3 regions of the Caballeronia sp. S22 genome follow, and region 1 is predicted to be linked to each of the others. Evidence: predicted binding sites of a transcription regulator. Region 1 holds the regulator's gene; each other region holds the start of a gene.
What was found. The regulator LexA, encoded in region 1, represses DNA repair genes until DNA is damaged. The targets are predictions, from matches to a motif close to ACTGTATNNNNATACAGT.

Region 1 (3,982 bases):
GCCCTTGCTCGACCGCGTGAAGTGCAGCATTCTCGTGGCCGTCTGTCAGGCGGGTGAATCGGCGGAAGCGGAAGACGAAGCGGCTTACGCGGCCAAGCCCGTCAAGGCCGAAGCCGGCGCCTGATCGTCAGCCTCAGCCATTGAGATCGACCGCGACGAGCTTCCATGACACGAGGCCGTAGCGGTGAAAGATCGCCGAGTAACGCGCATCTCCGGCGCCGTGCTGATAGGTGACGACGAACGTGTTCAGGCTTCGATAACCGGCGGTGGTCTGCGGCGGTTCCTTGGGCGCCTGCTGCGCGGCCGTGACGCCCGAGGCCGGCGCGTTCGACGGCGTTGCCGATGAACCGTTTCCGGCTTGCGGCGGTTGCTCGCCCGGATCGCCGCGCGGCGGAATGCCGTTCAGAATCGCCGCGACGCCGTCCGGTGTCGCATATGAATCGACGAGAGGACCGACGAGCGCCGCACCTATCATCGCCCCGATGATTGCGAGCGGATTGCCGCTCTTTTGAATATCGACGCGGCGCGTGAGCAGCGCGCCGACCTGTTCCTTGAGGCTCGCGCGCAACGCGGGAAAATCGACGTACTGGTTGACGGTCTGCGCGTCGCGGGCATCGGCTGCGCGCTTCACGCGATTCAGCGCGATATAAGGTGACGCGTAAATAAAAGCGAGCGCCGCGACGAGAATCAGGACGACGAACGCGGTAGCGACAGAACGGGTAGTGCGGGACATGCGACGACGAAGCCTCTTTGCGAAACGTGAATTCGGGATTGACCACGCCGGCGCGCGATAAATCCCGTGAATTCACGTTCCACTCCGATTCAGGCGAGGATGCCGCCGGCGAGCCCCGCGTCTTCCTCCGCGATGCAACGGTCGATCATGCGCGACACTTCGTCGATCTTGCCCACCAGAATCACGCGCGATTGCCCGCGATAGACGCGCACCGGCGCGCGCTGTTCCGGCTCCGCGTGCACCGTGCTGCTCAGCGACACGCGCGCGAAAGCCGGCTGCCGGGAGGGCAGCGCGGGCATGTCGTCGAAGAGGTCGGGGGCGATTTCGGCGTGCGGCGTGCCGCATGCGATCAGCGTGCGCAGATGGCGCAGGCGGCCAAACTGACGGAAGGGCAGCAGACGGGCAAAACGTTCCATGATGACTCTCCAGACGATAGGACGCACCGCGGCGCACCGCGCACGGCGGCCGTCATGCTTGTTGTGTTTGAGCCGCCTCGACTGAGCGTTAAAGCGGTTGGTGAGGCTATCTTGCGATGTCAATGGGACATTTCTTGTCCCATTCTTATCTCTTTCTGAACGTGAGCGAACGATTTGCCCGCGCTTTTCGCTCCCCGCCCTTGCCGGACGGAGACTTCAGAACTCGCCAGAACGAATCAGGCCAACCGCGATGCCTTCCAGCGCGAAATCGCCGCTGCCGGAGCGCACGAAAATGTTCTCGTAGTCCGGATTCTCGGCGATCAGTTCGACGCCGTCCGGACGACGTTTCCAGCGTTTGACCGTGACGTCGTCGCCCAGACGCGCGACGACGATCTGTCCGTCCTTCGCCTCGGTGCGCTTCTGCACGGCAAGCAGATCGCCGTCGAGAATGCCGGCGTCGCGCATCGACAGGCCCCGCACTTTCAGCAGATAGTCCGGCTTGCTGGAGAAGAGCGCGGGATCGCATGCGTAATGCTGCGAGATGTGTTCCTGCGCGAGGATCGGGCTACCTGCCGCGACGCGCCCGACGAGCGGCAGCGACAATTGCATGATGCTCTGATGCGGCAGCGTGAACTGATGCGGCATTTCTTCGGAGCGATCGATCCGCGAGGCGTCGCCGAGCAGCCGGATGCCGCGCGACGAGCCCGCCGCGAGTTCGATCACGCCCTTGCGCGCCAGCGCCCGCAAGTGCTCCTCGGCCGAATTCGCCGAGCTGAAGCCGAGTTCCGCCGCGATCTCGGCGCGCGTCGGCGGAAAGCCCGTGCGGTCGATCGCGCGCTGAATCAGTTCGAAGACCTGCTGCTGCCGCGCGGTAAGTTTTGATGTCTTGGTCACAGGCTCTGGCCCCTGGTGCACTGTATGGATGGACAGTTGACTGTATTTTTATACAGTATTTCGCGCTTTTCAAGCTTTACTTTAAGTTCGCCCGCCCGCGGCAGCCGAGGACGCGTTTCACCGCCGCCGTCGCTTCTTCCACCCAGGAATATGCTTCTTAGCAGTTTTACGTATAAAAAAGTGAATAACGATTATTTCTAATCATATAGACGCCTCGATAGACTGATTCCGTCAATTCGATAAGACGGAGAACGGGGAATGCGAAGCATCAGATTGGGATTGGGCAAAGGCGCGCGGCGCGTGCTCGCGGCGGCGGCGCTGACGGCGGCGGGCGTCGGGCTGGCTGCGTCGGCGTTCGCGCAGACGTCGTTTCTGAACGTCTCCTACGACCCGACCCGCGAGCTGTATCAGGACTTCAATCAGGCGTTCGCGAAGAAGTGGAAGGCCGACACGGGCGAAACGGTCACTTTCAAGCAGTCGCACGGCGGCTCGGGCGGACAGGCGCGCGCGGTGCTCGATGGATTGCAGGCCGATGTCGTGACGCTCGCGCTCGCCTACGACATCGATGCGCTCGCGTCCAAGGGACTCGTCAACGCGGACTGGCAGAAGCGTCTGCCGGACAACGCGTCGCCGTACACATCGACGATCGTGTTCCTCGTGCGCAAGGGCAATCCGAAGCACATCAAGGACTGGGACGATCTGGCCAAGCCGGGCGTGTCGATCGTCACGCCGAATCCGAAGACCTCGGGTGGCGCGCGCTGGAACTATCTCGCGGCGTGGGCGTATGCGCAGCACAAGCCGGGCGGCAACGACCAGACCGCCAAGGACTTCGTGACGAAGCTCTACAAGAATGCGGGCGTGCTCGATTCCGGCGCGCGCGGTGCGACCACGAGTTTCGTGCAGCGCGGCCAGGGCGACGTGCTGATCGCATGGGAGAACGAGGCGTTCCTCTCGGTGAAGGAATTCGGCACGGACAAGTTCGAGATCGTGGTGCCGTCGGTGAGCATTCTCGCGGAGCCGCCGGTCGCGGTGGTCGACAAGGTCGTCGACAAGCACGGTACGCGCAAGCTCGCCGATGCCTATCTCAAGTATCTGTACAGCGACGAAGGACAGCAGATCGCCGCGCGCAATTTTTATCGGCCGCGTTCGGACAAGGTGCCCGCTGAACTCACGAAGCAGTTCCCGAAGCTGAAGCTCTACACCATCGACGACACGTTCGGCGGCTGGACGAAGGCGCAGAAGACGCACTTCGCGGACGGCGGCGTGTTCGATTCGATCTATCAGCCGCAGTAAGCGAAAGAGCGGGCGACGCGGCGCGTCAATGACGCCGGGCGCCCCGAAGCAGCGACGCGCCCAACCCCGGCGCAAGAAAAGGATCAATCAAGGATGACGACCCTCACATTCAAGAAGCCGAGCGCGCTTCCCGGGTTCGGCCTGACGCTCGGCATCACGGTGGCGTACTTAAGCCTCGTGGTGCTGATTCCGCTTGCCGCCACCTTCGCGAAGACCGCGACGCTCGACTGGGCGCAGTTCGTGCGCGCGGTTACGTCGCCGCGCGTGCTCGCGTCCTATCGGCTCACGTTCAGTGCCGCGCTCGGCGGCGCGCTCATCAACGCGGTGTTCGGCTTTCTCGTCGCGTGGGTGCTCGTGCGCTACACGTTTCCGTTCAAGCGCATCGTCGATGCGATCGTCGATTTGCCGTTCGCGCTGCCGACCTCCGTCGCGGGCATCTCGCTCGCCGCGGTCTATGCGGGCAACGGCTGGATCGGGCAATATCTCGCGCCGCTCGGCATCAAGGTCGCGTTCACGCCGCTCGGCGTGCTCGTCGCGCTGACGTTCATCGGCTTGCCGTTCGTCGTGCGCACGGTGCAGCCGGTGCTGGAGGAGTTCGAGCGCGAGCAGGAAGAGGCCGCCGCGTGCCTCGGCGCGACGCGCTGGC
Region 2 (3,982 bases), on a different replicon from region 1:
GACACGCCGATCTGCTCAGTCGCTGCCGGCGTCGAACGGCAATTCGACCTGCACCGGCTCGACGAAACCGCTTTCATCGCGCCCGGCGAGCGCACTGACGCGCACGCCGAGCAGCCTGATCCGGCGATCGAGCACGATGCGCTTCAGGCACTCGGTCGCGGCGCGGCGGATTTCGACGGGATCGGCGGTCGCGACGGGCACGGTCAGATCGCGCGTCACGGTGCGGAAATCGTCGAAGCGCAGCTTGATGCAAACCGTGCGCCCGACATAGCCTTTGCGCTGCAAGTCTTCGGCGACCCGCGTGCACAGACCCGTGAATTCCGCCGAGAGCGTCGCGCGATCCTGCTTCGGATGGAAGTCGCGCTCGAACGTGGTCTCGCGGCTCATCGACTTGGGCGTCGAGCTCACGACCACGGGCCGCTCGTCCTGGCCCTGCGCGATGCGCGCGAGCCACGCGGCATATGTGCCGCCGAAGTGCGTTTGCAGGAATCCGGGATCGGCGGCGGCGATATCGCCCACCGTCACGATGCCGAGCGACGCGAGCTTTTCGCTCGCCTTCGGGCCGATGCCGTTCACCTTGCGCGCGGCGAGCGGCCAGATGCGCGTCGGCAGGTCGTCCATGGTGAGGATGGTGAGGCCGTCCGGCTTGTCGAGCTCGGAGCCGATCTTCGCGAGCAGCTTGTTCGGCGCGATGCAGATGGAGCACGTAAGGCCGGTCGCGTCGTGCACGGCGTCCTTCATCCGCTGGCCGATATCGGCCGGCTCACCGGGAAGATCGCTGACGTCGATATAAATCTCGTCGATGCCGCGATTCTCGATCTGCGTTGTAAATGTCGCGACGGCCGCCTTGAACAGGCGCGAGTAATGGCGATAGGACTCGAAATCGGTCGGCAGGAGGATCGCGTCGGGCGCGAGCTGGGCGGCCTTCATCATGCCCATCGCGGAAAAGACGCCGAACTTGCGCGCCTCGTAAGTGGACGTGGTCACGACGCCGCGCCCCGCGTAGTCGCGCAGACGCCTGAATCGGCGCGAGCCGTCGGCAAGCGTTTCCGGCGTGGCGCTGCGGCCGCCGCCGACCACGACCGGCATGCCGCGCAGTTCCGGATAGCGCAGGAGTTCGACCGATGCGAAGAACGCATCCATGTCTAGATGCGCGATGCGGCGCGGTGCGGGTGCGTTTGCGGGAAACGGCGTGTCCATTGCGGCGATCAGAGTGTCGCCGCGCGACGAGACGCGCTCAAAGCGAAATCGACAGGAACGAACGCACCGAACATGCTGAGGCAGTGCCGCCAGGCAATAAAAATGGCTTACTGTACATCCATACAGTAATTCGCGCTAGAGCCTGCCAGTGCGCACGATTGCCGGCTCATTCCGGCGTGCGCTTTTCTGCCAGTGCGCGGCGGCAATCGTCGAACACCTGCCGCACGACATCCGATTGATAGTTGAGGTCTTCACTGTCGAGAATTTCCTCGACGGCTTCGCGCGCCCAGTCCGCTTCGAGCATCGCGCAATGCTGCGTGGCGATCTCGCGTGCGATGGCGGCGAGCTTCGCGACCGTGAGCCAGTCGGCGAGCCGCTGATGCCGGTCGAGCCATTTGTGCGCGGCCTGCACGTGAAACGAGGCGGCCGGCCAGTCGCCGTTCAGGTAATACGCGCCGAGACTGCCGCACGTGAGCCAGCAGAGCAACTCGACGCGGTCGCGGGCACTGAGGATACGAGACACATCGTTCATGGCGGCCTTCACGAGAGACGATCGACGAACGCGAATCACGCACGGCGTTTCGCATGGAAACCCGCACGTCACCCCTATAAAAGCACGATAGCACGGGATGGTGCGGCGCGGCAGTGCCTGCCCGCAGTGCGATCCGATTCACGGTGCGTTGGCGAACGCTTCGTCATGCGAAGAGCGGATTCGCGCATGAGAAGACGCTCGACCGAGCTCTCATTCCTTTCTAATTCGCGGGGCATAACCTGCTTTCCGTCGGCCCCACTCTTACCGGCCTTCTTTCAACGACCGGAGCACATCATGTTTGAACGTCTTTCGCAGTCCATCGACACCCTCTTCTCCATCCGCACGACGGACGATCTCCGCGACGCCTATCTCGCGTCGTCGAATGATCTCGCCGATCTCGAACGCCGCATGCGCCAGGTCGAAACGCAGGATCACGACTACAGCATGTACTTCTGCGGCGCGCTCGGGCGACACCACGATCAGCCATGAGCCGCGCCGCTCATGCAACGTGCGCTACTTGGCTTCCTCACGGCCCGCCTGCCCGAGCATCACGGTCCAGCCGAGGCCGCGCACGTTGCGGATCACGCCCGCGCCGAACTTCTTGCGCACCGAATGGATCAGCACGTCGACCGCGTTGCTCTCCACTTCCTTGCCCCAGCCGTAAAGGCGGTCTTCCAGTTGATCGCGCGAGAAGATCGTGCCGGGGCGTTCGAGCAGCGCGTGCATCAGCGCGAATTCACGCGCGGAGAGCACGCCCGAGGTCTCGCCGCAAGTGAGCGTGCGCTGATCGAGATTGAGGCAGATGGAATCGTCGCCAAGGCGCGAGACCGCGTAGCCCGCCTTGCGCCGCAGCACCGCGCGGATGCGCGCGAGCAGTTCGGGCATGTTGAAGGGCTTGAGCAGATAGTCGTCGGCGCCGAGGTCGAGGCCCTGAACGCGTGTGTCGACATCGTCGCGCGCGGTGAGGATCAGCACCGGCGTCGCATTGCCGGCCGTGCGCGCCTGCCGCAGCAACTCGATGCCCGTCATGCCCGGCAGGCCGAGATCGAGCAGCACCACGGTGTATTCGGCGGCGTCGAGCGCCTCGCGGCCCGCGTTGCCGTCGCGGACCCAGTCGACGGCGTAGTCCGCGTCCTTGAGCGCACGCATGAGGCTCGTGCCGATCTGCACGTCGTCTTCGATCAGGAGAATTCGCATGTTCCACCTCGCGGGTCGCGAGAATGGCGCGCGCCACGCGCCCGGAATGCGGCCGAAGGATATGAAACGCACGACCGGTCTTTTCGATTCTTTTCCGATCGATGACGATCACTTCGCGCCACGCAGCGAATGCATTGTAATCGGCGCAAAAGCGCGCGCAAATCCTTATGTGTTTAATGCCGGTAACGCGGCGTTTTCGGTGACTTCCTCGACGGGAAAGCCGATCGAAGCGACGATGCCCGAGTGCCCGTCGGCGCGGTTTCTGAGCGTGACGTCGCCGCCGTAGCGCGCGGCGATCGCCTTCACGATGGACAAGCCGAGGCCGCTGCCCTCCACGTCCGGGTTCGCACGGAAGAAGCGGTCGAACACGCGCGGCAGCAGTGCTTCGTCGATGCCCGGGCCGTTGTCGACCACATCGATCCACACCATGTCGCCGTCGCGCCGCATGCGCAGGTCGATGGTGCCGCCGTCCGGCGTATAGCGCACCGCGTTCGACACGAGATTCTTCACCGCCATGCCGATGTCCGTCTCCACCGCGCGCACGTGCGCATTCACCATTTCCTCCGCGCCGATGTCCATGCCGCGCGCGATGGCGATCGGCAGCACGTCGGCGACGGCGTCGGTCACCACTTCCGACAGCTCCACGCGTGCAAGCGGCGCGCCGTTCACGGGCGCATCGGCGCGCGCGAGCCGCAACAGTTGCGCGATGAGCTTGCCGCTGCGCGCGATGCCCTTGCGCAGTTCCTGAAAGCGCTCCTGATTGCCGGCGACGATATGCGGCGCGAGATTGTCGGCCTGAAGCTGAAGCGCGGTGAGCGGCGTGCGCAGTTCGTGCGCGGCGTCGGCGATGAACTTGCGCTCCTTTTCGATCGATGTCGCGAGGCGCTCGATCATCGTGTTGATCGAATGGATGAAAGGCTCGATCTCCGTGGGCACGCCGACCGTCGGCAGCGGTTGCAGATGACCCATGTCGATGGCCTGCACCTCCGCGCCGAGCTCGTTCAGCTGACGCAGCGAGCGCCGCACGACGAGCGCGACCGCGATCCACACGAG
Region 3 (3,982 bases), on a different replicon from region 1:
GCTCGCCGTCGAACATCGCGGCACCGTCGGGCGTCGCGATCAGCCACGTCGAGCGTCCCATGCGCGCCGCGAAATGCTCCGCGCCCCAGGCGAGCACGTCGTGCCCGGGCTCGTACCACGCGACATATTCGGGCGCGCCGAGCGACGCCTCGCGCTGCCGGAAGCGCACGTACGCGATCATGTCGTGCTGCGCGCGGCGCACCGCCTTCGCCATCTTGTAGAGGCGTGCGCCGTCTTCATCGGCAGGAGATGCAACCGCGCGGTCGCCCTGCGCCCAACGCCAGAGAACACGATAGAGAAAGCTCCAGCGATGCGCGTCGCGGAAATGCGCGGCGTCCTTCAACAGCGACGCGAGTTCGCGTGACACACGGATTTGCGGCGCCTCCGCTACGCTAGCCAATTGCGCCGGTTCGCTGAACAGCGCCGGTTCCCCTTGCGGCGTGCGCCAGTCGATCGATTCGGGCGTGAGTCCTCGCGCGAGCGCATCGAGCGCGGCGGCGCGCCAGGCATCGAAATCGTCGTCGATGAGGAGGACATGCATCAGATCAGCGAAAGCTGCACGGGCTCTGTGGCGAGCGCGCGCCGGAGATTGTCCGAGGGCGCCTCGCCGAGCGGCGGCCGGTAGTCCGCCGTGACGACGAAAGGCTTCACCTTGTCCATGGCGCAGCGCAGTTTTACGAGATCCTGATAGCGCACGCGCCGCGCGCGCCGCAACTCGACGATCCGCTTAGCGTTGCGCATGCCGATGCCCGGCACACGCGCGATCATGCGCGCGGGCGCGGTATTCAGATCGACGGGAAAGCGGTCGCGATGCGCAAGCGCCCATCCGAGCTTCGGATCGATATCAAGCGGCAGATTGCCGGCGTCGGCGAGCAACTCGGCGGCCGCGAACCCATAGCCGCGCATCAGAAAGTCGGCCTGATACAGCCGATGCTCGCGCAAAAGCGGCGGCGCTTTCGACGGCACGCCGGACGGGCTGTCGGGAATCGGACTGAACGCCGAGTAATAGACGCGCTTTAACTGATATGAGCCGTACAGCGTTTCGGCGGTGCCGAGGATAGTGCGATCGTCGGTGTCATCCGCGCCGACGATCATCTGCGTGCTTTGCCCTGCCGGCGCGAAACGCGGTGCGCGCGGCTCCGCTTCCGACTCCTCGCGCGCGACGCGGATATTGCCCATCGCCAGCTTGATCGTGCGGCCGCTCTTTTCGGGCGCGAGACGCTCGAGGCTGATTTCCGTCGGCAACTCGATATTCACGCTCAGGCGGTCGGCGTAGCGTCCCGCTTGCGCGATGAGTCCGGGGTCGGCATCGGGAATCGTCTTCAGATGGATATAGCCGCGAAAATGATGTTTCTCGCGCAGCGTCTTCGCGACGAGGCCGAGCTGCTCCATCGTGTAGTTCGATGAACGAATTACACCCGAACTGAGGAACAGGCCGTCGATGTAATTGCGGCGGTAAAAGTCCAGCGTCAGGCTAACGACTTCATCCGGCGTGAAGCGGGCGCGCGGCACATTGCTGGAACGGCGGTTAATGCAGTAACGGCAGTCGTAGAGACAAAAGTTCGTCAACAGAATCTTGAGCAGCGAGACGCAGCGGCCATCCGGCGTGAAGCTGTGGCAAATGCCTGAGCCGGTACTGGCGCCGAGGCCGTCGATGCCGCGCGACTCGCGTTTCGGCGCGCCGCCGCTCGCGCATGACGCGTCGTATTTTGCAGCGTCGGCGAGGATTTCGAGCTTTTCGGAGAGATCCATCTTGAATATAATACTGTATGTATATACAGTATCTCACGAGAGGTAAGGAGTCAAACGCAAATATGCTTGCGCACGCTTCGCGCCTGCCCGCAAGTCATCTTCCCGGAGCCCGTTTATGCGATTCGACTACAAGACGTTCCATATCGATTGCACCGCGCATCACGACCAGGACGGCAGCTACTACGCCCACGCGAAGATCACACATCTGCCGGACGAACACACGGCGCATGTGGAAGTTTTCGAATCCGGCGAACTGGATTCCTTTGCGAGCGAATCGGATGCTGTCCATTGCGCGCGGGCATGGGCCATCGAATGGTGTGACGAGGCGCTTGCGTAGTTATCGCGCGTCTTCCCGCAGCATGGTCTGACGCGCCGCCGCCGCGTGCGCTCGCGTGCGGCACGGCGATTGCGCAAGTCAAACGGTGACACCGCAGCATTTTGCGAGGCGGTGCGCATCGAGACCATCGATCAACGGGAGGACACCATGAAAAACGCGAAGAGAACTCTGCTTGTATCGGCACTGATGCTGGGCTTGTCGGGCGCAGCGTTCGCGCAGGGCGCGGGCGGCGGTGCCGGTGGCGGTACGGCCGGCGGCAACGGCGCTGGCCAGGGCGGGACCGGCATGAGCACGCCAAACGCCAACGGTGTGACGGGCACGACGTCGGGCGCTTCGGGCGCAAGCACAATGGACTCGTCTCACAGCAACAAGATGCACAAGAACAAGAAGAGCAGTATGGACTCGGGTGCGTCGAGTGGCGGTGCCGGGAAGTCAAACTAAGCGTATTGAAGTCAGTTCCTAAGCGCGCTCGGGTCTCTTCGTGAGACCGAGCGCGCTTTTTCTTCCACTCCGCGGCACTCCCCACCAAAGTATCCCTACGAGATAGGGATTTCTCCCGCTCCCGCATCGCCGTACCTTAAGCCCTGAGCGCTATTCATTGCGCCGACGCGTCTTCTATCGTCGCGTCGGGGGAAGCATGTAGCGGCGAGTTTGCCATTGCGCTCGATCCCATCCATCGATAAAGCTGCAAGGAGTCCGAGAATCGTGTTTCCCGGCTGCTTGTGCATTCGTTTCAAGGAGCTGGAGCATGAAGGCAAAAGTCAATCCAAAACTCTTCGCGATGATGGCCGCGTGCGCGATCGTCGCCACCGTCGGCACGGCACACGCTCAGGGCATGCCCGCCGACGCGCAGCAACTCGTTCAGACGATGCGTCCGATGTACATGTCGCAAGCCACGCCCGAACAGGACCAGACCATCGCAACGCGCGCTGCCCAAACCGATGACGCCGCGTACGGCGGCATGGCCGCGGGCGCAAACGCATCCGCAAGCGGTCGCGCTCAGAGCAGCTGCCGCGACGCGGCCCGCTGCGACATCTTCTTCGGTCAGTAAGCGGACATCGTCCTACCCGAAGCGAGTCGTCCATGCGAATGACGCGATGACCGACTCGCCCGGCTTCAGCTCCGCGCCGCCCTTCATCGCGTGGTCGGCGTCGAGGTTCACCCAATCCGCCACGTTGCTCACCGGCTCGACGCACAGCAAATCGGGATGCGACGCCGGCGCGTACACCACCATGTGATCGAACGGCGTCTCGGCGTCGAGCGTGATCGCGCGCCCTTCGTCCGGCCACGCGATCGTCGCCGTGCGCGACCAGCCGGCGCAGTTGTTGTCGAGATCGAATGCATCGGCGGACATGCCTTCTCTCGACGCCATCGCATCGACGCACGGATGCGCTCCCGCATGCGTCGGCAGCAGATCGGGCGTGCTATGCCACATCGCCGCGACGCGCGCGTGAACGCGTGTGTTTCGCGTGCGTGGATAGTATGGATGATGGCCCATGCCGAAGGGCATCGGCCGATCGGACAGGTTGCGCGCGGAGATCGTGACCGTTAGCGTGTGGTCATCGAGCGCGAATTCCTGCGTCGCTTCATACGCAAACGGCCAGTGATGCGCTGCTGCCTTCGAAGGCTCGTGCGAAAAATGCAGGCACGCGCGCGACTCCGACACCTCGCCCACGCGCCACGGCAAGCGCCATGCGTTGCCGTGAAGCGCATGCGCAAAGGCATTGCCATCGCCGGACAGATCGACGAGCGCATCGTCGAACCTGAAGCGCGCATCGCGGATGCGGTTGCAATACGGCAGCAGCGGAAAGCTCGCCATGCCGAGGGGATCGCGGGCGGCGAGCGCGGCGGGCGTCGCGGGACGCAGCCAGTCGATCGAACGGCCATCGCGTG

Region 2: dinB (DNA polymerase IV) is a predicted target of LexA. The motif match lies at 1,310-1,327, and genes of this name have one in related genera.
Region 3: ACEN42_RS31935 (putative DNA modification/repair radical SAM protein) is a predicted target of LexA. The motif match lies at 1,765-1,782, and genes of this name have one in related genera.

What each region holds. Positions count from the first base shown of each region.
Region 1 is NZ_OZ180035.1:1,839,462-1,843,443, reverse strand. Features, by position in the region: gene ACEN42_RS08610 (universal stress protein) at 1-124, shown strand, start outside; gene ACEN42_RS08605 (DUF2939 domain-containing protein) at 134-733, opposite strand; gene ACEN42_RS08600 (hypothetical protein) at 823-1,149, opposite strand; gene lexA (transcriptional repressor LexA) at 1,366-2,043, opposite strand; gene ACEN42_RS08590 (sulfate ABC transporter substrate-binding protein) at 2,302-3,336, shown strand; gene cysT (sulfate ABC transporter permease subunit CysT) at 3,430-3,982, shown strand, end outside.
Region 2 is NZ_OZ180036.1:232,844-236,825, reverse strand. Features, by position in the region: gene dinB (DNA polymerase IV) at 16-1,200, opposite strand; gene ACEN42_RS16195 (hypothetical protein) at 1,367-1,732, opposite strand; gene ACEN42_RS16190 (DUF3563 family protein) at 2,027-2,221, shown strand; gene ACEN42_RS16185 (response regulator transcription factor) at 2,246-2,929, opposite strand; gene ACEN42_RS16180 (ATP-binding protein) at 3,095-3,982, opposite strand, start outside.
Region 3 is NZ_OZ180038.1:1,162,897-1,166,878, reverse strand. Features, by position in the region: gene ACEN42_RS31940 (UdgX family uracil-DNA binding protein) at 1-541, opposite strand, end outside; gene ACEN42_RS31935 (putative DNA modification/repair radical SAM protein) at 541-1,752, opposite strand; gene ACEN42_RS31930 (hypothetical protein) at 1,868-2,089, shown strand; gene ACEN42_RS31925 (hypothetical protein) at 2,159-2,530, shown strand; gene ACEN42_RS31920 (hypothetical protein) at 2,838-3,140, shown strand; gene ACEN42_RS31915 (aldose 1-epimerase) at 3,153-3,982, opposite strand, start outside.